Regions from separate parts of the Clostridium sp. JN-9 genome, predicted to be linked through region 2. Evidence: a T-box and tRNA genes for the amino acid it is inferred to sense, from the RefSeq annotation. Region 2 holds a T-box; the other regions hold tRNA genes.
The links. The T-box of region 2 lies ahead of alaS (alanine--tRNA ligase). A T-box ahead of a tRNA ligase gene usually reads a tRNA of that ligase, here a tRNA-Ala.

Region 1 (7,631 bases), 1.2 Mb from region 2:
TGTTATTCTTAAGCCGCCAACATCAGGCTCTATTAGCGCTCTTCATATGGCAGAAATATTTAATAAAGCAGGACTGCCAAAAGGTGTATTAAATACCGTTACAGGTAAAGGAAGCGACATAGGAGATTATCTAGTTACACATAAGGGAATTGATTTTATCAACTTTACAGGAAGCACAGAAGTTGGCAGACATATTGCCTCTATGGCAGGCATGGTTCCCACTCTTTTAGAACTGGGAGGTAAGGATGCTGCATTGGTTTTAGATGATGCAGATCTGGATTTAGCAGCAAAAGAAATAGCTTCTGGTGCCTTTAGTTATTCAGGACAGAGATGTACAGCAATTAAACGTGTAATTGTTTTAAATAGTATTGCTCCAGCTTTAATATGCAAAATTAAGGCCATTGCAGAAAATTTAAGGGTTGATGCCCTTAGGGAGGATTGTGAAATAGTACCATTAATAAATATGAAAGCTGCAGATTTTGTTCAGGAATTAATTGACGATGCAATTAACAAAGGAGCTAACCTTATCTTAGGGAATAAGCGTATAGATAATTTAATTTATCCTACTATATTTGACAATGTTACCAGTGATATGAGAATTGCCTGGGAGGAGCCTTTTGGTCCAATACTTCCAATCATAAGAGTAAACAGCATGGAGGAAGCTGTAAAGGTTACTAACAGCTCAAAGTATGGTCTCCAAGCTTCTATTTTCACAAATAATATTAATAAGGCATTTTTTATTGCAGATAAACTTCAGGTTGGAACAGTTCAAATTAACGGAAAAACTGAAAGAAGCCCTGATCATTTTCCATTCTCAGGATTCAAATCCTCTGGAATGGGCACCCAGGGTATACGATATAGCATTGAAGCTATGAGCAAAATCAAAAGTATAGTACTGAACCTGGAGGATTTTAATGAAATTAAATAAAAAGTTTATTGGTATATTATCCTCTGCTGTTTTAATAATTATATTGTTAATACCATTATTTAATGTAAAATCAACTCACCCTGAAGCTGACAATAATAAAATTAAAATTCATTATATTGATGTTGGCCAGGGTGACAGCATTCTTGTGCAGGTTAACAATATAAACTTATTAATTGATGCTGGTCCATATGAAAATACGTCTAAATTAATTTCATATCTGAACAAGCAGCATATAAAAAAGCTTCATTACATAATTGCTACACACCCTCATGATGATCATATTGGGGCAATGTCAGAAGTTATAAAGAAATTTAATATTGGTGAATTCTATGCACCAAAGAAAGCTGAAAGTACAACAGCATTTCAGAATATGGTACTGGAATTAAAAAATAAGAATAAAAAAATAAATATTGCCAAGGCTGGAGTTTCTATAGATCTTGGAAACAAAGCAAATTGTGAAATACTTGCCCCAAATAATTCTGAATATAAGGAGACAAATAATTATTCTGCAGTTATTAAAATAACATATGGAAATTCAAAATTCATATTTACAGGGGATGCAGAAAAATTAAGTGAAAAAGAAATGCTGGAAAAGAATTATGACTTATCCAGTGAAGTTTTAAAAGTTGGTCATCATGGGAGCACCACCTCTTCTTCAACTGAATTTTTAGATAAAGTAAACCCTGAAATTGCAATAATCAGCTGTGGTAAAGGCAACATGTATGGTCACCCAAATAAAGGAACTATATTAAATCTTAAATATAGAAATATTCAAATTTACAGAACTGATATAGATGGGAATATAGTTATTGTAAGTAATGGAAATTCAATAGAAAAACAATAAAGCAAAAAAAAATGGCTCCGCGAAAAGGATTCGAACCTTCAACCCTTCGGTTAACAGCCGAATGCTCCACCGTTGAGCTATCGCGGAACAATTTGTTAGTTAAATAAAATATTTAACTGAACCTGGCAACTACCTACTCTCCCACAGAGCCTCCCCTGCAGTACCATCAGCGCAATAAAGCTTAACCTTCGTGTTCGGAATGGGAACGGGTGTTACCTTTACGCCATTATCACCAGATTTAAACTAAAGAACAAAGATTAAAATCTTGTTCTTTCAAAATTGCACAGTATAATTATTTGGTCAAGCCCTCGACCTATTAGTATTAGTCAGCTGAACATGTTGCCATGCTTACACCTCTAACCTATCAACCTAGTGTTCTTCTAGGGGTCTTACTAGCTTACGCTATGGGAAATCTAATCTTGAGGTGGGTTTCACGCTTAGATGCTTTCAGCGTTTATCCCGTCCCGACATAGCTACCCAGCCATGCTCCTGGCGGAACAACTGGTACACCAGAGGTCAGTCCATCCCGGTCCTCTCGTACTAAGGACAGCTCCTCTCAAATTTCCTACGCCCGCGACGGATAGGGACCGAACTGTCTCACGACGTTCTGAACCCAGCTCGCGTGCCGCTTTAATGGGCGAACAGCCCAACCCTTGGGACCTACTTCAGCCCCAGGATGCGACGAGCCGACATCGAGGTGCCAAACCTCCCCGTCGATGTGGACTCTTGGGGGAGATCAGCCTGTTATCCCCGAGGTAGCTTTTATCCGTTGAGCGATGGCCCTCCCACGAGGAACCACCGGATCACTAAGCCCGACTTTCGTCCCTGCTCCACTTGTATGTGTCGCAGTCAAGCTCCCTTCTGCCTTTGCACTCTTCGCGCGATTTCCAACCGCACTGAGGGAACTTTTGGGCGCCTCCGTTACATTTTAGGAGGCGACCGCCCCAGTCAAACTGCCCACCTAACAATGTCCCGTGACCAGTTTCATGGCCACCGGTTAGAATCTCAGTACTGTCAGGGTGGTATCCCAAGGGTGACTCCACAGAAGCTGACGCCCCTGCTTCGCAGTCTCCCACCTATCCTGTACAGACAATACCGAAACTCAATGCTAAGCTACAGTAAAGCTCTACGGGGTCTTTCCGTCCAATCGCGGGTAGCAAGCATCTTCACTTGCACTACAATTTCGCCGGATTTGTTGTCGAGACAGTGCCCAAGTCATTACGCCATTCGTGCGGGTCGGAACTTACCCGACAAGGAATTTCGCTACCTTAGGACCGTTATAGTTACGGCCGCCGTTTACTGGGGCTTAAGTTCACCGCTTCACTTACGTTAACGGATCCCCTTAACCTTCCAGCACCGGGCAGGCGTCAGCCCCTATACTTCAGCTTTCGCTTTAGCAGAGACCTGTGTTTTTGCTAAACAGTTGCTTGGGCCTATTCTCTGCGACCTCTTGCGAGGCACCCCTTCTCCCGAAGTTACGGGGTCAATTTGCCGAGTTCCTTGACAACAATTCTTCCGATGGTCTTAGGATTCTCTCCTCACCTACCTGTGTCGGTTTGCGGTACGGGCACCAACTTCCTCCATAGAGACTTTTCTCGGCAGCGTGGAATCGGATACTTCGCGACGATAATTTCGCTCCCCATGACACCTCATCATTGATCAGACGGATTTGCCTGTCTGACCTGACTAAGTGCTTAGACGCACATCCAATAGTGCGCACATCCTATCCTCCTGCGTCATCCCATTTGTAATAACGTCAGTTGGCGGTATCGGAATATCAACCGATTGTCCATCACCTACGCCTTTCGGCCTCGGCTTAGGTCCCGACTAACCCTGAGCGGACGAACCTTCCTCAGGAAACCTTAGGTTTTCGACCAATAAGATTCTCACTTATTTCTCGCTACTTATGCCAGCATACTCACTCCTGTACAGTCCACCGCTCCTTTCGGTACGACTTCAACCCATACAGGAAGCTCCTCTACCACGTACACGTAGTGTACATCCATAGCTTCGGTGGTAAGTTTTAGCCCCGGACATCTTCGGCGCAGGACCTCTCGACTAGTGAGCTATTACGCACTCTTTAAATGAGTGGCTGCTTCTAAGCCAACATCCTAGTTGTCTTAGAAATCCCACATCCTTTTCCACTTAACTTACACTTTGGGACCTTAGCTGATGATCTGGGCTGTTTCCCTTTTGACCACGGATCTTATCACTCGTAGTCTGACTGCTGAGATTCAAGTATATGGCATTCGGAGTTTGATAGGGTTCAGTAACTGTTGTCAGCCCCTAGCCCATTCAGTGCTCTACCTCCACTACTCATTCTCAACGCTAGCCCTAAAGCTATTTCGAGGAGAACCAGCTATCTCCGAGTTCGATTGGAATTTCTCCGCTATCCACAGCTCATCCCATGATTTTTCAACACCAATGTGGTTCGGTCCTCCACGGAATTTTACTTCCGCTTCAACCTGTCCATGGATAGGTCACCCGGTTTCGGGTCTACAGCATGCAACTAGTCGCCCTATTCAGACTCGGTTTCCCTTCGGCTCCGTACCTTAAGTACTTAACCTTGCTACATACCGTAACTCGCTGGCTCGTTCTACAAAAAGCACGTCATCACACGTTAAAGTGCTATGACCGGTTGTAGGCACACGGTTTCAGATTCTATTTCACTCCCCTTCCGGGGTTCTTTTCACCTTTCCCTCACGGTACTTCTTCACTATCGGTCACCAGTTAGTATTTAGCCTTGGGAGGTGGTCCTCCCTGCTTCCCACAAGGTTTCACGTGTCTCGTGGTACTCTGGAATAGATCTTTAAGACTTCCTTTTTCACTTACAGGACTGTTACCTTCTGCGGTGGTCCTTTCCAGAACCTTCAGTTAAATGATGTCTCACATAATGATCTATCCACAACCCCAGGAACAAGTTCCTGGTTTGGGCTCTTTCCCTTTCGCTCGCAGCTACTCAGAAAATCGATTTTTCTTTCTCTTCCTCCGGGTACTTAGATGTTTCAGTTCCCCGGGTCTAGCCCTATAAACCTATGAATTCAGTTTATAGTACATACCGTTAGGTATGTGGGTTTCCCCATTTGGAAATCTCCGGATCACAGGCTATTTGCGCCTACCCGAAGCTTATCGCAGCTTATCGCGTCCTTCTTCGCCTACTGGTGCCAAGGCATTCACCATGCGCCCTTTGTAGCTTGACCTTTAAAATCTCTATAAGCTTCGCACTACTGCGTCAGCTGCCTTCACTGCGGTGCTCATTTACCTTGAGTAAACTCTGCTCCTCGTTCAGTTGCTTCCTTGTATTGCTCGCTTCTACAGACTTTTAAAAAATCTCTATAAGCTTCGCATTACTTCTTCAGCGTCGTCGCTGCAGTGCTCATTTACCTTGAGTAAATTCCGCGCTTCGCTCCTAGCTTCATCGTACTGCTCGCTTCTATAGATTTTCCTTTAAATAAAGTAATCTTAATACAAAGGTATTTTTGTATACCTTAACTTTAATGTAAACTTTTTTATACTGTGCAATTTTCAAAGAACAATGGTGGGCTTAAATGGACTCGAACCATCGACCTCACGCTTATCAGGCGTGCGCTCTAACCAGCTGAGCTATAAGCCCTCTTGGTGGAGAATAAGGGATTCGAACCCTTGACCCCCTGCGTGCAAGGCAGGTGCTCTCCCAGCTGAGCTAATCCCCCACATAAAAAGAGAGACATTTTCCTGAGTAATTCTTTATACAAATCGCAGATTTGCTAAATTATTCATTAAATGCCTAAATGACATTTAATCTCTCAAAATTAAACAGAGAAATAAACCAAGCTGTATGTAAGTTATCCTTACATATCGACTCCTTAGAAAGGAGGTGATCCAGCCGCAGGTTCTCCTACGGCTACCTTGTTACGACTTCACCCCAATTACTAATCCCACCTTCGGCCGCTGACTCCTTACGGTTATCTCACGGACTTCGGGTGTTACCAGCTCTCATGGTGTGACGGGCGGTGTGTACAAGGCCCGGGAACGTATTCACCGCGACATTCTGATTCGCGATTACTAGCAACTCCAGCTTCATGTAGGCGAGTTTCAGCCTACAATCCGAACTGGGATGGGTTTTAGAGTTTGGCTCCACCTCGCGGTATTGCATCTCTCTGTACCCACCATTGTAGCACGTGTGTTGCCCTGGACATAAGGGGCATGATGATTTGACGTCATCCCCACCTTCCTCCCGGTTAACCCGGGCAGTCTCACTAGAGTGCTCAACTTAATGGTAGCAACTAATGATAAGGGTTGCGCTCGTTGCAGGACTTAACCTAACATCTCACGACACGAGCTGACGACAACCATGCACCACCTGTCTCCCTGCCCCGAAGGGCTTCGCCTATCTCTAGGTTATTCAGGGGATGTCAAGTCCAGGTAAGGTTCTTCGCGTTGCTTCGAATTAAACCACATGCTCCGCTGCTTGTGCGGGCCCCCGTCAATTCCTTTGAGTTTTAATCTTGCGATCGTACTCCCCAGGCGGAATACTTATTGTGTTAACTGCGGCACAGAAGGGGTCGATACCTCCTACACCTAGTATTCATCGTTTACGGCGTGGACTACCAGGGTATCTAATCCTGTTTGCTACCCACGCTTTCGTGCCTCAGCGTCAGTTACAGTCCAGAGAATCGCCTTCGCCACTGGTGTTCTTCCTAATCTCTACGCATTTCACCGCTACACTAGGAATTCCATTCTCCTCTCCTGCACTCTAGATATCCAGTTTGAAATGCAGTACCCAAGTTAAGCCCGGGTATTTCACATCTCACTTAAACATCCGCCTACGCACCCTTTACGCCCAGTAAATCCGGACAACGCTTGCCACCTACGTATTACCGCGGCTGCTGGCACGTAGTTAGCCGTGGCTTCCTCCTTTGGTACCGTCATTATCGTCCCAAAAGACAGAGCTTTACAATCCGAAGACCTTCATCACTCACGCGGCGTTGCTGCATCAGGGTTTCCCCCATTGTGCAATATTCCCCACTGCTGCCTCCCGTAGGAGTCTGGACCGTGTCTCAGTCCCAATGTGGCCGATCACCCTCTCAGGTCGGCTACGCATCGTTGCCTTGGTGAGCCGTTACCTCACCAACTAGCTAATGCGCCGCGGGCCCATCTCAAAGCGGATTACTCCTTTGATTAGAACATCATGTGATGCTCTAATGTTATGCGGTATTAATCTCCCTTTCGGGAGGCTATCCCCCTCTTTGAGGCAGGTTGCCCACGTGTTACTCACCCGTCCGCCGCTAATCCGTCCCCGAAGGGACTTCATCGCTCGACTTGCATGTGTTAAGCACGCCGCCAGCGTTCGTCCTGAGCCAGGATCAAACTCTCAATTTAAAAGTTTGATTGCTCATTACTTTATACTCTATAAAAGAATTGCTGGTTTATTTAACAAGTTTTTACCTGTTATCTTCTCTGTTTAATTTTCAAAGATCGAAATGTCAAATACTGACGTATTATATATTATCATTAACATATATAATTGTCAATAGCTTTGAATAAGCTTTGTTAATTTTTGTCGCATTCATAAGCGACATGTGTTATTCTATCACAATTATACTAATCAATATAAAGTTTTATCTTAATATATTTAAATTATTCCTTAATTACTCTCATTTACTTATTTTTTTTTATTTTTTCTTATAATGATACACCAGAACAAGTATACGTTGATATGTGTACTTTTTAACTGTTACCAAGTAATCTATGGCTCTTTTAAATAATAATGTTGATGCAAATAGGACTTTATCTAAAGATTAAAGATTAAAGAACAAAGATTAAATAAGGTAGTTTTTCTTTGCAGAAAAACCAAAAACTTAATTGATTAAGTGAATC
Region 2 (7,631 bases):
ATGAAAATATACATTAAAGTTGAAGATAATATAATTAAAGATGTAAAGTTTAAAACATTTGGATGCGGTTCAGCTATTGCTTCATCAAGTATGGCTACAGAATTAATAAAGGGCAAGAATTTAGAAGATGCATGGGAGCTTACAAATAAAGCTGTGGCTGAAGCTCTAGACGGACTTCCTCCAGTAAAAATGCACTGTTCAGTATTAGCTGAAGAAGCAATTCATAAGGCTATAAATGATTATAGAAAATCTGTAGGATTAGAAGAATGGGCTGTTAAGAATCATTCAGAAACTATTCATGAACATGTTCATGGAGAAAACTAAATATATTTGAATTTATAAATAAAAGAAAACTCATGTTTAAGCATGGGTTTTTTTATTTTTTGAAATTTTTATTTATAATTTAGAAACTGGTTATATTTTATCACAAAACTGGAAAACTATATAAAAAGCAATAGATGGTGATTAATAATGTATAGAGTAAAAGATTTTATTTTAATGGAAGTTTTTAATGTTAATGGTAAAAAAATAGGCTATATTAATGATATCTTAATAGATTTTGATAAGAAAAGGGTTATTGGTTTTAAAGTTTCCTCCAGTGGAATTTTTAGTAATAGTATAAATGTTTTAAATGAGGATATTATCTCATTTAATAATGTGATGATTGTAGATAAATTTAATAAAAACAGATATTTCAGCTTCAGCGAAATAAAAGGATTGGATACTGTTGATAACTGCGGAAATATAATTGGTGTAATTGAAGAGTGTATTTTTAGAAAAAATGATTTTTATATTACTGGACTATTAATTTCCACTGGTTTTTTTAATAATTTTATTAATGGAAAGCTTGCTATTCCTGTTTGTAATACCATACTTGGGGAGGATAATTTACTTAATTACAAACAGTGTGACAAGTTTAATTTAAGGAGCATGCCGCATAAATTGTTCAAAAAAGATGGTGAAATAAAAATTGTTGAAGAACAAGAAACAAATTAAATTAATTTTAATATTTGTATTTTTTATAGCAGTAATATGGATTATATATAAAAGCTTTGTTTTAAAAGAAATAGTGTATTTAATTTTTATATCATTAATTATTGCATATACACTTATGCCCCTTCAAAATAAAATTGTAGAAAAAGGCTTAAATAAGAGGCTTTCAGCACTGATGATTATTGTATTTTTAATATTTCTTTGTGCTGCATTTATTTATATTATTGTTCCTTCAATTTTAAAAGAGGGATTAAATGTAGACAGCGGCATTATAAAAATACAGAAAAATATAGAAATTATTTATGAAAAATTTAAGCCATTAAATAATAATAAAACTATTTACGTTATAATGGATAAAATATATGATAAAATAGATAATTTAATGGCAGAAATCCTAAATAAATTATTTGATGGAGCATTAAATATAGGTCAGGATTTACTCTCAGCAGCTGTTATACCCATAATATCCTATTATTTTATGGCAGACAGTGATATTATTTTTAATAAAGCACTAATAATGTTTCCAATTAAATCAAGAAGAATAATAAAAAATATTTTACAGGATATTGATAAGGTCTTAGGTAAATACATAGTTGGGCAGTTATTATTAAGTGTTATTATTGGAGTTTTTACATTTATTATTTTATTTACATTAAAAGTTGATTTTCCAGTGTTATTATCGATTTTAAATGCTTTCTTTAATATAATTCCATACTTTGGACCAATATTTGGAGCCGTCCCAGCTGTTATAATGGGTTTTATAAAGTCCACAAAAGCAGGAATATATACAATAATTTTTTTGTATCTGCTTCAATTAATAGAAGGAAATATTATATCCCCAAAAGTTACTGGCAACAGCGTAAGCATGCATCCTCTTCTGGTAATTATATTGCTGCTTCTGGGTGGGCAAATTGGAGGATTTATAGGCATGATAATAGCTGTACCTGTAGGAGTGATAGTAAAAATTATATATGAAGATATTAATTATTACTTTTTTTAAATTTACTAAGGAAATAAATATCATATTGACATCATCATAAATATTATCTATAATCTTAGTCATAAATGAATATGCAGGCTATGATTGGAAAAAGTAAATATTTTATTGCAATTCAGAGAAAAAGTGGCTGGTGTAAACTTTTTGAATAAAATATTGAAGCAGGCCATGAGCTTTATTATTAATGAGAGTAAAAACTTTGTTTTTTATAATTAGGGTGGTACCACGGAATAGCTTTCGTCCCTTTGGGATTGATGGCTTTTTTTATTATTAACTGGAAAAGGAGAAATAAAATGAACAAAATGGGATTAAATGAAATCAGGGAATCATATTTAAAATTTTTCGAATCAAAAGGACATCTTAGACTGCCAAGCTTTTCATTAGTACCAAATAATGATAAAAGCTTATTATTAATAAATGCAGGTATGGCACCTTTAAAGCCATATTTTACAGGAATGCAGGAGCCCCCTAGAAGGAGAGTTACCACATGTCAAAAGTGTATTAGGACTGGCGATATTGATAATGTAGGCATCACTTCAAGACATGCTACATTCTTTGAAATGCTGGGAAACTTTTCATTTGGTGATTATTTTAAAAAGGAAATAATACCCTGGGCATGGGAATATATAACTGAGGTTTTAGAGCTTCCTAAGGATAAATTATATGTTACAATTTATACTGATGACGATGAAGCCTTTGAAATATGGACTAAATCTACAGATATAGACCCAAATAGAATTTTTAGGCTTGGAAAAAAAGATAACTTTTGGGAACATGGTTCGGGTCCATGCGGGCCTTGTTCCGAAATTCATTATGATAAAGGTAATGGACAAATTACAACTACTGAGGAATTTATAAAAGCATCTGAAGAAGACAGGACAGTTGAATTTTGGAATCTGGTTTTTACTCAGTATGATAAAGATGATGATGGAAATTATAATAAACTTTCCAATCCAAACATTGATACAGGTATGGGACTTGAAAGAATTGCTACTATAATGCAAGGTGTAGATAGCATTTTTGAAGTTGATACATTAAAGGCAATATTAGGAAAAGTTTCAGAAATAAGCGGAGTAAAATATGGAGAAAATAAAAAATCTGATACTTCACTGAGAATAATAACAGACCATATAAGAAGCATTACTTTTATGATAAGTGATGGTATATTACCTTCTAATGAAGGAAGAGGATATGTTCTGAGAAGGCTTTTAAGAAGAGCTGCAAGACATGGAAAAACACTAGGTATAAAAGAAACATTTTTATACAATTTAACAGATGTGGTAATTGAAAACTCTTATATAAATTATCCTGAATTAAAAGAAAAACAAGCTTACATAAAAAAGGTAATTAAACTTGAAGAGGAAAGATTTAATGAAACAATTGACAGTGGATTCCAAATACTAGGAGAATATATTGAAAAACTTCAAAATAATCATGAAAAAATTCTTCAGGGGGATAAGGCATTTAAATTATATGACACTTATGGGTTCCCATTAGAGCTTACTTTGGAAATACTGAAGGAAAAGGGACTGACAGCTGATGTAGATGGATTTACAAGAGAGATGAAAAACCAAAGGAATATGGCCAGATCTGCCAGATCAGAATCTAACTACATGGGCGTTGAGGATACAATTTTAAATAAAATACCCCTTGAAATAAATACAGAATTTGATGGCTATAATAATAGTAAGCTTCAATCTGCAGTACAATTTATAATAAGTGATAATGAAGTTAAACATCAGCTTCATTCTGGAGAATGTGGAGTTATGCTGGTTGAAACCACACCATTTTATGCTGAAATGGGAGGACAGATTGGAGACACTGGATTAATATATAATGATAATTTTAAGGCAGTGGTAACTGATTGTAAAAATAATATTTCTGGAAAGATAATGCACTTTGTTAATGTAATTGAAGGAAATATAAGTTTAAATGAAAATGTTACATTAGAAGTTAACGAAGAAAGAAGACAAATGATAAGAAAAAACCATAGTGCAACTCATCTGCTGGATGCTGCTTTAAGAGTGGTGCTTGGAGATCATGTTCATCAGGCAGGTTCATATGTTGATAATGAAAAATTAAGGTTTGACTTTAATCATTTTGAAGCTGTTAAAGAAGAAGAATTGCGTAAAATTGAAGAAGTAGTAAATAGAGAAATTGTTAAGGTTCAGCCTGTTAGAACAGAAATAATGTCAATATCCGATGCAAAGAAAAGCGGGGCAATAGCATTATTTGATGATAAATACAAAGACGAAGTGAGAGTTGTTTCTATAGGTGACTTTAGTAAGGAACTTTGCGGAGGAACCCATGCAAAAAATTCAGGAGAAATAGGATTGTTTAAAATTGTCTCTGAAAGCGGTGTAGCTGCAGGTATTAGAAGAATAGAGGCAGTAACAGGTGAAAATGCCATTAAGCTGGTAGAGGATAAAATCAGCCTGCTGAAAGAGGCATCAAATACATTAAGGTGCACAGAAAAGGATATAATTCAAAAGATAAATGTTCTAATTTCAGAAATTAAGGACAAAGATAAAGAAATAGCAGGTTTAAAAAATAAACTTGCCAGCTCATCGGAAGATGATCTTCTTAAAAATATGAAAAATATTAAGGGTATTAAGGTAGTAACAGGTATAGTTAAGGACATAGATGGAGAAGCTTTAAGAGAACTGGCCGATAAACTTAGAAATAAAATAGAAGATGGCGTCATAGTTTTAGGAAGTACTTGTGACAGTAAAGTACAATTCGTAGCAATGGCTTCAAAGGATGCTGTTTCTAAAGGAATCCACTGCGGAAAAATAATAAAAGAAGTGGCTGCTATTGCTGGCGGCGGCGGTGGCGGAAGACCAGATATGGCTCAGGCAGGCGGAAAACTTCCACAAAAAATTCAGGAAGCAGTTAATAAAGCTTACGATATGGTGGAAATCTTAGTAAAATAGTGTACTTTTTATTAATAATGTTTTATAATAAAATTAACAGTTGAGAACGTATATAAACCCTAAATATATGTCATTAGATTAATTTAATCTAAAAAAAGGGGTGAGAAAATTGGGTAATGATAATACAATACAATTTGATTTTTGTAAGGATAAAAAGGATTTAACCAAGGAAATATTAACAGAAGTGTATGATGCATTAATAAAAAAGGGATACAATCCTGTTAATCAGCTGGTAGGATACCTGATTTCCGGAGATCCAACTTATATTACAAATTACAATGGTGCCAGAGCATTGGTTAGAAAGCTTGAACGGGATGAAATACTTGAAGAGGTATTAAAATCATATTTAGGGATTAAATAAATAAAATGCCCTTTTGGGCATTTTATTTTAATATAATTAAAAAACATACATTGGAGTAGAAATTTATGAGAATAATAGGATTAGATGTAGGAGACAGGACAATAGGTGTTGCTGTAAGTGATCCACTTGGATATACAGCACAGGGGATAACTACAATACGCAGAAAGGGAATTGAAAGAGATATAGAAGAAATAAAAAAAATATGTAATGAATATAAGGCTGAATACATAATTTCAGGCTTGCCAAAGAATATGAATGGATCATTAGGATCTCAAAGTGAAAAAGTTATGGAATTTTGCAAAATTGTAGAAGAAAGACTTAGTATAGAAGTTAAGTATTGGGATGAAAGACTAACAACAGTAGCAGCTAACAGAGCTATGCTTGAAGCTGACTTATCAAGAGCTAAGAGAAAAAAGATTGTTGATAAGATTGCTGCTACATATATTTTACAAGGATATCTTGACAGCATAAGCAAATAAATTTAAAAGGTGGATATAATAATGGATAATAATATAGATTCAATCACATTATATGATGAGGAAAACAATGAAGTAGAATTTGATGTAATAACAAAAATGGATATTGAAGATAAAGAATATGTAATCTTAGTGCCAAAGGATGAAGATACAGATGAAGCCGTAGCACTTAGAATAGATAAAGATGCAGAAGGCAATGAAGTCTTAGTTACAATTGATGATGATGACGAATTTGCAGTTGTAACAGAAGCTTATGAAACATTATTTTCTAGTGATGAATTAAATTAATGTTTGTTTAATAATTTTAAAAGAGAGGAGAAGCAATGTCAAAATTATCATCACAACAAATTGAAAATTTAAAAAATAATTTAAAAAACAAAGGTTACAAGCTGACACCGCAGCGCAGGGCCATTGTGGACGTGATTATAAAAAATGAAGGTAGTCATCTGACCACAGAAGAAATATATGATCTTGTAAAAAAGGACTGTCCTGAAATAGGTCTGGCAACTGTGTATAGAACAATACAATTGCTGGAAGTGCTTGGCGCAGTAAGTAAGCTTGATTTAAATGACGGATGCAGCAGATATGAATTGGTTCATGAAGAAGAAAACCATCAGCATCATCATTTGATTTGCACTAGTTGTGGAAAAGTAATAGAGGTTCAAGGTGACCTGCTAGAAGTATTGGAACACAATATAGAGCAAAAGTACAATTTTAAGGTTCTAAACCATAGTGTAAAATTTTTTGGATTATGTAATGAATGCTCTAAAAAAAGTAGTAAATAATGATACGTTTATAGCAATAATCATTGCATAAAGGAGGGAAGATTTGTGAAAAAAGTAAAAGATAATATTAAGATTATTCCTTTAGGAGGAGTAAATGAAATCGGAAAGAACTTAACAGCTATTGAATATAAAAATGATATTGTTGTTATAGACTGCGGACTAAAGTTTCCCGATGAAGAAATGTTAGGAATAGACTTAGTAATTCCTGATGTTACTTATTTAGTAAAAAATATTGAAAGAGTTAAGGGTATTTTTCTTACTCATGGGCATGAGGACCATATTGGGGCCCTTCCATACGTGCTGAAGGAAGTTAATGTACCAGTTTACGGAACAAAGCTTACTTTAGGTATTGTTGAGTCAAAACTAAAGGAACATAACATGCTTGGAACTGTTGATTTAAGATGTGTCAAACCCAAGGACATTATAAAATTGGATAATTTATCCGTGGAATTTATCAGACAAAGTCATAGTATTGCTGATTCTGTAGCAATTGCAATACATACACCATTAGGTGTGGTATTACATACAGGAGACTTTAAAATTGACTATACTCCAATTGATGGATCTGTAGCTGACTTGGCAAGATTTGCAGAGCTTGGCAAAAGAGGAGTATTGTTAATGCTTTGTGACAGCACAAACGTTGAGAGACCTGGCTATACAATGTCAGAAAGTACTGTAGGAGAAACATTTCAAAGAATATTTGCTGATGCAAAAGGCAGGATAATAGTTGCCACTTTCGCATCACATGTTCACAGACTCCAGCAGATTATTACTGCTGCATCCAGATATGGCAGAAAAGTAGCTGTATCTGGCAGAAGTATGGAAAATATAGTGGATGTTGCAACTCACTTAGGATATCTGGATGTAGGAGAAAATATATTAATTAGTATAGATGATATAGGCAAATACCCTGATAATCAGATTGTAATACTGACAACTGGAAGTCAGGGGGAACCAATGTCTGCTTTAACAAGGATGGCTGCTTCAGAACATAAAAAAGTCAGCATAACACCTGGAGATATGGTAATTATTTCAGCTTCACCAATACCTGGTAATGAGAAGCTTGTTTCCAGGGTTATAAATCAG
Region 3 (7,631 bases), 1.5 Mb from region 2:
TAGTGTAGCGGTGAAATGCGTAGAGATTAGGAAGAACACCAGTGGCGAAGGCGATTCTCTGGACTGTAACTGACGCTGAGGCACGAAAGCGTGGGTAGCAAACAGGATTAGATACCCTGGTAGTCCACGCCGTAAACGATGAATACTAGGTGTAGGAGGTATCGACCCCTTCTGTGCCGCAGTTAACACAATAAGTATTCCGCCTGGGGAGTACGATCGCAAGATTAAAACTCAAAGGAATTGACGGGGGCCCGCACAAGCAGCGGAGCATGTGGTTTAATTCGAAGCAACGCGAAGAACCTTACCTGGACTTGACATCCCCTGAATAACCTAGAGATAGGCGAAGCCCTTCGGGGCAGGGAGACAGGTGGTGCATGGTTGTCGTCAGCTCGTGTCGTGAGATGTTAGGTTAAGTCCTGCAACGAGCGCAACCCTTATCATTAGTTGCTACCATTAAGTTGAGCACTCTAGTGAGACTGCCCGGGTTAACCGGGAGGAAGGTGGGGATGACGTCAAATCATCATGCCCCTTATGTCCAGGGCAACACACGTGCTACAATGGTGGGTACAGAGAGATGCAATACCGCGAGGTGGAGCCAAACTCTAAAACCCATCCCAGTTCGGATTGTAGGCTGAAACTCGCCTACATGAAGCTGGAGTTGCTAGTAATCGCGAATCAGAATGTCGCGGTGAATACGTTCCCGGGCCTTGTACACACCGCCCGTCACACCATGAGAGCTGGTAACACCCGAAGTCCGTGAGATAACCGTAAGGAGTCAGCGGCCGAAGGTGGGATTAGTAATTGGGGTGAAGTCGTAACAAGGTAGCCGTAGGAGAACCTGCGGCTGGATCACCTCCTTTCTAAGGAGTCGACATGTAAGGATAACTTACATGAAAGCTTGGTTTACTTCTCTGTTTAATTTTGAGAGATCAAAAAACCTAAACGGTTTTTGATTAGTCTCTTTTGTTCTTTGAAAATTGCACAGTATAAAAAAGTTTACATTAAAGTTAAGGTATACAAAAATACCTTTGTATTAAGATTACTTTATTTTAAAGGTCAAGCTACAAAGGGCGCATGGTGAATGCCTTGGCACCAGTAGGCGAAGAAGGACGCGATAAGCTGCGATAAGCTTCGGGTAGGCGCAAATAGCCTGTGATCCGGAGATTTCCAAATGGGGAAACCCACATACCTAACGGTATGTACTATAAACTGAATTCATAGGTTTATAGGGCTAGACCCGGGGAACTGAAACATCTAAGTACCCGGAGGAAGAGAAAGAAAAATCGATTTTCTGAGTAGCGGCGAGCGAAAGGGAAAGAGCCCAAACCAGGAACTTGTTCCTGGGGTTGTGGATAGATCATTATGTGAGACATCATTTAACTGAAGGTTCTGGAAAGGACCGCCGTAGAAGGTAACAGCCCTGTAAGTGAAAAAGGAAGTCTTAAAGATCTATTCCAGAGTACCACGAGACACGTGAAACCTTGTGGGAAGCAGGGAGGACCACCTCCCAAGGCTAAATACTAACTGGTGACCGATAGTGAAGAAGTACCGTGAGGGAAAGGTGAAAAGAACCCCGGAAGGGGAGTGAAATAGAATCTGAAACCGTGTGCCTACAACCGGTCATAGCACTTTAACGTGTGATGACGTGCTTTTTGTAGAACGAGCCAGCGAGTTACGGTATGTAGCAAGGTTAAGTACTTAAGGTACGGAGCCGAAGGGAAACCGAGTCTGAATAGGGCGACTAGTTGCATGCTGTAGACCCGAAACCGGGTGACCTATCCATGGACAGGTTGAAGCGGAAGTAAAATTCCGTGGAGGACCGAACCACATTGGTGTTGAAAAATCATGGGATGAGCTGTGGATAGCGGAGAAATTCCAATCGAACTCGGAGATAGCTGGTTCTCCTCGAAATAGCTTTAGGGCTAGCGTTGAGAATGAGTAGTGGAGGTAGAGCACTGAATGGGCTAGGGGCTGACAACAGTTACTGAACCCTATCAAACTCCGAATGCCATATACTTGAATCTCAGCAGTCAGACTACGAGTGATAAGATCCGTGGTCAAAAGGGAAACAGCCCAGATCATCAGCTAAGGTCCCAAAGTGTAAGTTAAGTGGAAAAGGATGTGGGATTTCTAAGACAACTAGGATGTTGGCTTAGAAGCAGCCACTCATTTAAAGAGTGCGTAATAGCTCACTAGTCGAGAGGTCCTGCGCCGAAGATGTCCGGGGCTAAAACTTACCACCGAAGCTATGGATGTACACTACGTGTACGTGGTAGAGGAGCTTCCTGTATGGGCTGAAGTCGTACCGAAAGGAGCGGTGGACTGTACAGGAGTGAGTATGCTGGCATAAGTAGCGAGAAATAAGTGAGAATCTTATTGGTCGAAAACCTAAGGTTTCCTGAGGAAGGTTCGTCCGCTCAGGGTTAGTCGGGACCTAAGCCGAGGCCGAAAGGCGTAGGTGATGGACAATCGGTTGATATTCCGATACCGCCAACTGACGTTATTACAAATGGGATGACGCAGGAGGATAGGATGTGCGCACTATTGGATGTGCGTCTAAGCACTTAGTCAGGTCAGACAGGCAAATCCGTCTGATCAATGATGAGGTGTCATGGGGAGCGAAATTATCGTCGCGAAGTATCCGATTCCACGCTGCCGAGAAAAGTCTCTATGGAGGAAGTTGGTGCCCGTACCGCAAACCGACACAGGTAGGTGAGGAGAGAATCCTAAGACCATCGGAAGAATTGTTGTCAAGGAACTCGGCAAATTGACCCCGTAACTTCGGGAGAAGGGGTGCCTGCCTCACGGCAGGTCGCAGAGAATAGGCCCAAGCAACTGTTTAGCAAAAACACAGGTCTCTGCTAAAGCGAAAGCTGAAGTATAGGGGCTGACGCCTGCCCGGTGCTGGAAGGTTAAGGGGATCCGTTAACGTAAGTGAAGCGGTGAACTTAAGCCCCAGTAAACGGCGGCCGTAACTATAACGGTCCTAAGGTAGCGAAATTCCTTGTCGGGTAAGTTCCGACCCGCACGAATGGCGTAATGACTTGGGCACTGTCTCGACAACAAATCCGGCGAAATTGTAGTGCAAGTGAAGATGCTTGCTACCCGCGATTGGACGGAAAGACCCCGTAGAGCTTTACTGTAGCTTAGCATTGAGTTTCGGTATTGTCTGTACAGGATAGGTGGGAGACTGCGAAGCAGGGGCGTCAGCTTCTGTGGAGTCACCCTTGGGATACCACCCTGACAGTACTGAGATTCTAACCGGTGGCCATGAAACTGGTCACGGGACATTGTTAGGTGGGCAGTTTGACTGGGGCGGTCGCCTCCTAAAATGTAACGGAGGCGCCCAAAAGTTCCCTCAGTGCGGTTGGAAATCGCGCGAAGAGTGCAAAGGCAGAAGGGAGCTTGACTGCGACACATACAAGTGGAGCAGGGACGAAAGTCGGGCTTAGTGATCCGGTGGTTCCTCGTGGGAGGGCCATCGCTCAACGGATAAAAGCTACCTCGGGGATAACAGGCTGATCTCCCCCAAGAGTCCACATCGACGGGGAGGTTTGGCACCTCGATGTCGGCTCGTCGCATCCTGGGGCTGAAGTAGGTCCCAAGGGTTGGGCTGTTCGCCCATTAAAGCGGCACGCGAGCTGGGTTCAGAACGTCGTGAGACAGTTCGGTCCCTATCCGTCGCGGGCGTAGGAAATTTGAGAGGAGCTGTCCTTAGTACGAGAGGACCGGGATGGACTGACCTCTGGTGTACCAGTTGTTCCGCCAGGAGCATGGCTGGGTAGCTATGTCGGGACGGGATAAACGCTGAAAGCATCTAAGCGTGAAACCCACCTCAAGATTAGATTTCCCATAGCGTAAGCTAGTAAGACCCCTAGAAGAACACTAGGTTGATAGGTTAGAGGTGTAAGCATGGCAACATGTTCAGCTGACTAATACTAATAGGTCGAGGGCTTGACCAAATAATTATACTGTGCAATTTTGAAAGAACAATTTTCTTTCTTTAAATATATTGACAAAGTTATCTTTGTATAATATAATTTATAACTGTGATATGTAAATGTATCTGGTAATGATGGCGTGAAGGGTTAAATGTCTAAATGACATTTAACGGGTAATTTAGCAAATCTGTGATTTGCGTTAAAAATTACACCGGTTACCCCTTAAAGTGACTGAGTATTTATGTCAAAAACACTAAATTTAAATGTAAATGTATCTGGTAATAATGGCGTGAAGGTAACACCCGTTCCCATTCCGAACACGAAGGTTAAGCTTCATTGCGCCGATGGTACTGCAGGGGAGGCTCTGTGGGAGAGTAGGTAGTTGCCAGGTGAACAATTGGATCTTTAGCTCAGTTGGTTAGAGCAACCGGCTCATAACCGGTTGGTCCGGGGTTCGAGTCCCTGAAGGTCCACCATATGGGGGATTAGCTCAGCTGGGAGAGCACCTGCCTTGCACGCAGGGGGTCAAGGGTTCGAATCCCTTATTCTCCACCAAAAAAGAATTATCTAATTATAGATGATTCTTTTTTATATATAATTATAAAAAATTATATTATAGATATAGGATTATATAAATTAAAAGGGCTAATACTTTACCTGGTGTATCATTATGAGGATTTATAAGTATATATTAGGATAATAAAGTATCTACATTATAAATCAAATTTTTTGTGGATTATATTATTTATTATAAGATACAAAAGTGTTAATATATATAAGTCGTCCGTTAGGACACCATGTTATTATATAGTTGTCTTCGAGTAAAATTTATTTGAATTAAATTTAAAATTCTTGTTGACAATGTAAAAGCAACATGATAAGATATAAAAGCTGTCAGATGACAGACATGATCTTTGAAAATTAAACAGAGAAGATAACAGGTAAAAACTTGTTAAATAAACCAGCAATTCTTTTATAGAGTATAAAGTAATGAGCAATCAAACTTTTAAATTGAGAGTTTGATCCTGGCTCAGGACGAACGCTGGCGGCGTGCTTAACACATGCAAGTCGAGCGATGAAGTTCCTTGGGGGACGGATTAGCGGCGGACGGGTGAGTAACACGTGGGCAACCTGCCTCAAAGAGGGGGATAGCCTCCCGAAAGGGAGATTAATACCGCATAACATTAGGGTATCACATGATATTCTAATCAAAGGAGTAATCCGCTTTGAGATGGGCCCGCGGCGCATTAGCTAGTTGGTGAGGTAACGGCTCACCAAGGCAACGATGCGTAGCCGACCTGAGAGGGTGATCGGCCACATTGGAACTGAGACACGGTCCAGACTCCTACGGGAGGCAGCAGTGGGGAATATTGCACAATGGGGGAAACCCTGATGCAGCAACGCCGCGTGAGTGATGAAGGTCTTCGGATTGTAAAGCTCTGTCTTTTGGGACGATAATGACGGTACCAAAGGAGGAAGCCACGGCTAACTACGTGCCAGCAGCCGCGGTAATACGTAGGTGGCAAGCGTTGTCCGGATTTACTGGGCGTAAAGGGTGCGTAGGCGGATGTTTAAGTGAGATGTGAAATACCCGGGCTTAACTTGGGTACTGCATTTCAAACTGGATATCTAGAGTGCAGGAGAGGAGAATGGAATTCCTAGTGTAGCGGTGAAATGCGTAGAGATTAGGAAGAACACCAGTGGCGAAGGCGATTCTCTGGACTGTAACTGACGCTGAGGCACGAAAGCGTGGGTAGCAAACAGGATTAGATACCCTGGTAGTCCACGCCGTAAACGATGAATACTAGGTGTAGGAGGTATCGACCCCTTCTGTGCCGCAGTTAACACAATAAGTATTCCGCCTGGGGAGTACGATCGCAAGATTAAAACTCAAAGGAATTGACGGGGGCCCGCACAAGCAGCGGAGCATGTGGTTTAATTCGAAGCAACGCGAAGAACCTTACCTGGACTTGACATCCCCTGAATAACCTAGAGATAGGCGAAGCCCTTCGGGGCAGGGAGACAGGTGGTGCATGGTTGTCGTCAGCTCGTGTCGTGAGATGTTAGGTTAAGTCCTGCAACGAGCGCAACCCTTATCATTAGTTGCTACCATTAAGTTGAGCACTCTAGTGAGACTGCCCGGGTTAACCGGGAGGAAGGTGGGGATGACGTCAAATCATCATGCCCTTTATGTCCAGGGCAACACACGTGCTACAATGGTGGGTACAGAGAGATGCAATACCGCGAGGTGGAGCCAAACTCTAAAACCCATCCCAGTTCGGATTGTAGGCTGAAACTCGCCTACATGAAGCTGGAGTTGCTAGTAATCGCGAATCAGAATGTCGCGGTGAATACGTTCCCGGGCCTTGTACACACCGCCCGTCACACCATGAGAGCTGGTAACACCCGAAGTCCGTGAGATAACCGTAAGGAGTCAGCGGCCGAAGGTGGGATTAGTAATTGGGGTGAAGTCGTAACAAGGTAGCCGTAGGAGAACCTGCGGCTGGATCACCTCCTTTCTAAGGAGTCGACATGTAAGGATAACTTACATGAAAGCTTGGTTTACTTCTCTGCTTAATTTTGAAAGATCATTTATGATCTTTATTTATTTGGGCTTATAGCTCAGCTGGTTAGAGCGCACGCCTGATAAGCGTGAGGTCGATGGTTCGAGTCCATTTAAGCCCACCATTGTTCTTTGAAAATTGCACAGTATAAAAAGTTTACATTAAAGTTAAGGTATACAAAAATACCTTTGTATTAAGATTACTTTATTTAAAGGAAAATTGATAGTAGCGAACAAGACGAGGAAAAGCTTGAGCGAGGAGCGGAGTTTACTCAAGGTAAATGAGCACCGCAGTGAAGGCAGCTGACGCAGTAATGGGTCGCTTATAGAGATTTTGAAGGTCAAGCTACAAAGGGCGCATGGTGAATGCCTTGGCACCAGTAGGCGAAGAAGGACGCGATAAGCTGCGATAAGCTTCGGGTAGGCGCAAATAGCCTGTGATCCGGAGATTTCCAAATGGGGAAACCCACATACCTAACGGTATGTACTATAAACTGAATTCATAGGTTTATAGGGCTATACCCGGGGAACTGAAACATCTAAGTACCCGGAGGAAGAGAAAGAAAAATCGATTTTCTAAGTAGCGGCGAGCGAAAGGGAAAGAGCCCAAACCAGGAACTTGTTCCTGGGGTTGTGGATAGATCAATATGTGAGACATCATTTAACTGAAGGTTCTGGAAAGGACCGCCGTAGAAGGTAACAGCCCTGTAAGTGAAAAAGGAAGTCTTAAAGATCTATTCCAGAGTACCACGAGACACGTGAAACCTTGTGGGAAGCAGGGAGGACCACCTCCCAAGGCTAAATACTAACTGGTGACCGATAGTGAAGAAGTACCGTGAGGGAAAGGTGAAAAGAACCCCGGAAGGGGAGTGAAATAGAATCTGAAACCGTGTGCCTACAACCGGTCATAGCACTTTAACGTGTGATGACGTGCTTTTTGTAGAACGAGCCAGCGAGTTACGGTATGTAGCAAGGTTAAGTACTTAAGGTACGGAGCCGAAGGGAAACCGAGTCTGAATAGGGCGACTAGTTGCATGCTGTAGACCCGAAACCGGGTGACCTATCCATGGACAGGTTGAAGCGGAAGTAAAATTCCGTGGAGGACCGAACCACATTGGTGTTGAAAA

Region 1: it encodes a tRNA-Ala, which carries the amino acid that the T-box ahead of alaS (alanine--tRNA ligase) is inferred to sense. The anticodon was not compared.
Region 3: it encodes a tRNA-Ala, which carries the amino acid that the T-box ahead of alaS (alanine--tRNA ligase) is inferred to sense. The anticodon was not compared.

The regions. Positions count from the first base shown of each region.
Region 1 covers NZ_CP035280.1:2,735,790-2,743,420, forward strand. The annotation lists gene EQM05_RS13200 (aldehyde dehydrogenase family protein) at 1-928, shown strand, start outside; gene EQM05_RS13205 (ComEC/Rec2 family competence protein) at 915-1,772, shown strand; tRNA gene EQM05_RS13210 (tRNA-Asn) at 1,785-1,859, opposite strand; rRNA gene rrf (5S ribosomal RNA) at 1,893-2,009, opposite strand; rRNA gene EQM05_RS13220 (23S ribosomal RNA) at 2,069-4,972, opposite strand; tRNA gene EQM05_RS13225 (tRNA-Ile) at 5,309-5,385, opposite strand; tRNA gene EQM05_RS13230 (tRNA-Ala) at 5,389-5,464, opposite strand; rRNA gene EQM05_RS13235 (16S ribosomal RNA) at 5,622-7,133, opposite strand.
Region 2 covers NZ_CP035280.1:1,539,800-1,547,430, forward strand. The annotation lists gene nifU (Fe-S cluster assembly scaffold protein NifU) at 1-324, shown strand, start outside; gene EQM05_RS07430 (PRC-barrel domain-containing protein) at 472-996, shown strand; gene EQM05_RS07435 (AI-2E family transporter) at 971-1,993, shown strand; T-box leader at 2,065-2,238, shown strand; gene alaS (alanine--tRNA ligase) at 2,284-4,923, shown strand; gene EQM05_RS07445 (IreB family regulatory phosphoprotein) at 5,033-5,284, shown strand; gene ruvX (Holliday junction resolvase RuvX) at 5,350-5,763, shown strand; gene EQM05_RS07455 (DUF1292 domain-containing protein) at 5,785-6,048, shown strand; gene EQM05_RS07460 (Fur family transcriptional regulator) at 6,084-6,545, shown strand; gene EQM05_RS07465 (ribonuclease J) at 6,591-7,631, shown strand, end outside.
Region 3 covers NZ_CP035280.1:3,076,758-3,084,388, reverse strand. The annotation lists rRNA gene EQM05_RS14840 (16S ribosomal RNA) at 1-860, shown strand, start outside; rRNA gene EQM05_RS14835 (23S ribosomal RNA) at 1,055-3,962, shown strand; rRNA gene rrf (5S ribosomal RNA) at 4,216-4,332, shown strand; tRNA gene EQM05_RS14825 (tRNA-Ile) at 4,341-4,417, shown strand; tRNA gene EQM05_RS14820 (tRNA-Ala) at 4,421-4,496, shown strand; rRNA gene EQM05_RS14815 (16S ribosomal RNA) at 4,949-6,460, shown strand; tRNA gene EQM05_RS14810 (tRNA-Ile) at 6,553-6,629, shown strand; rRNA gene EQM05_RS14805 (23S ribosomal RNA) at 6,844-7,631, shown strand, end outside.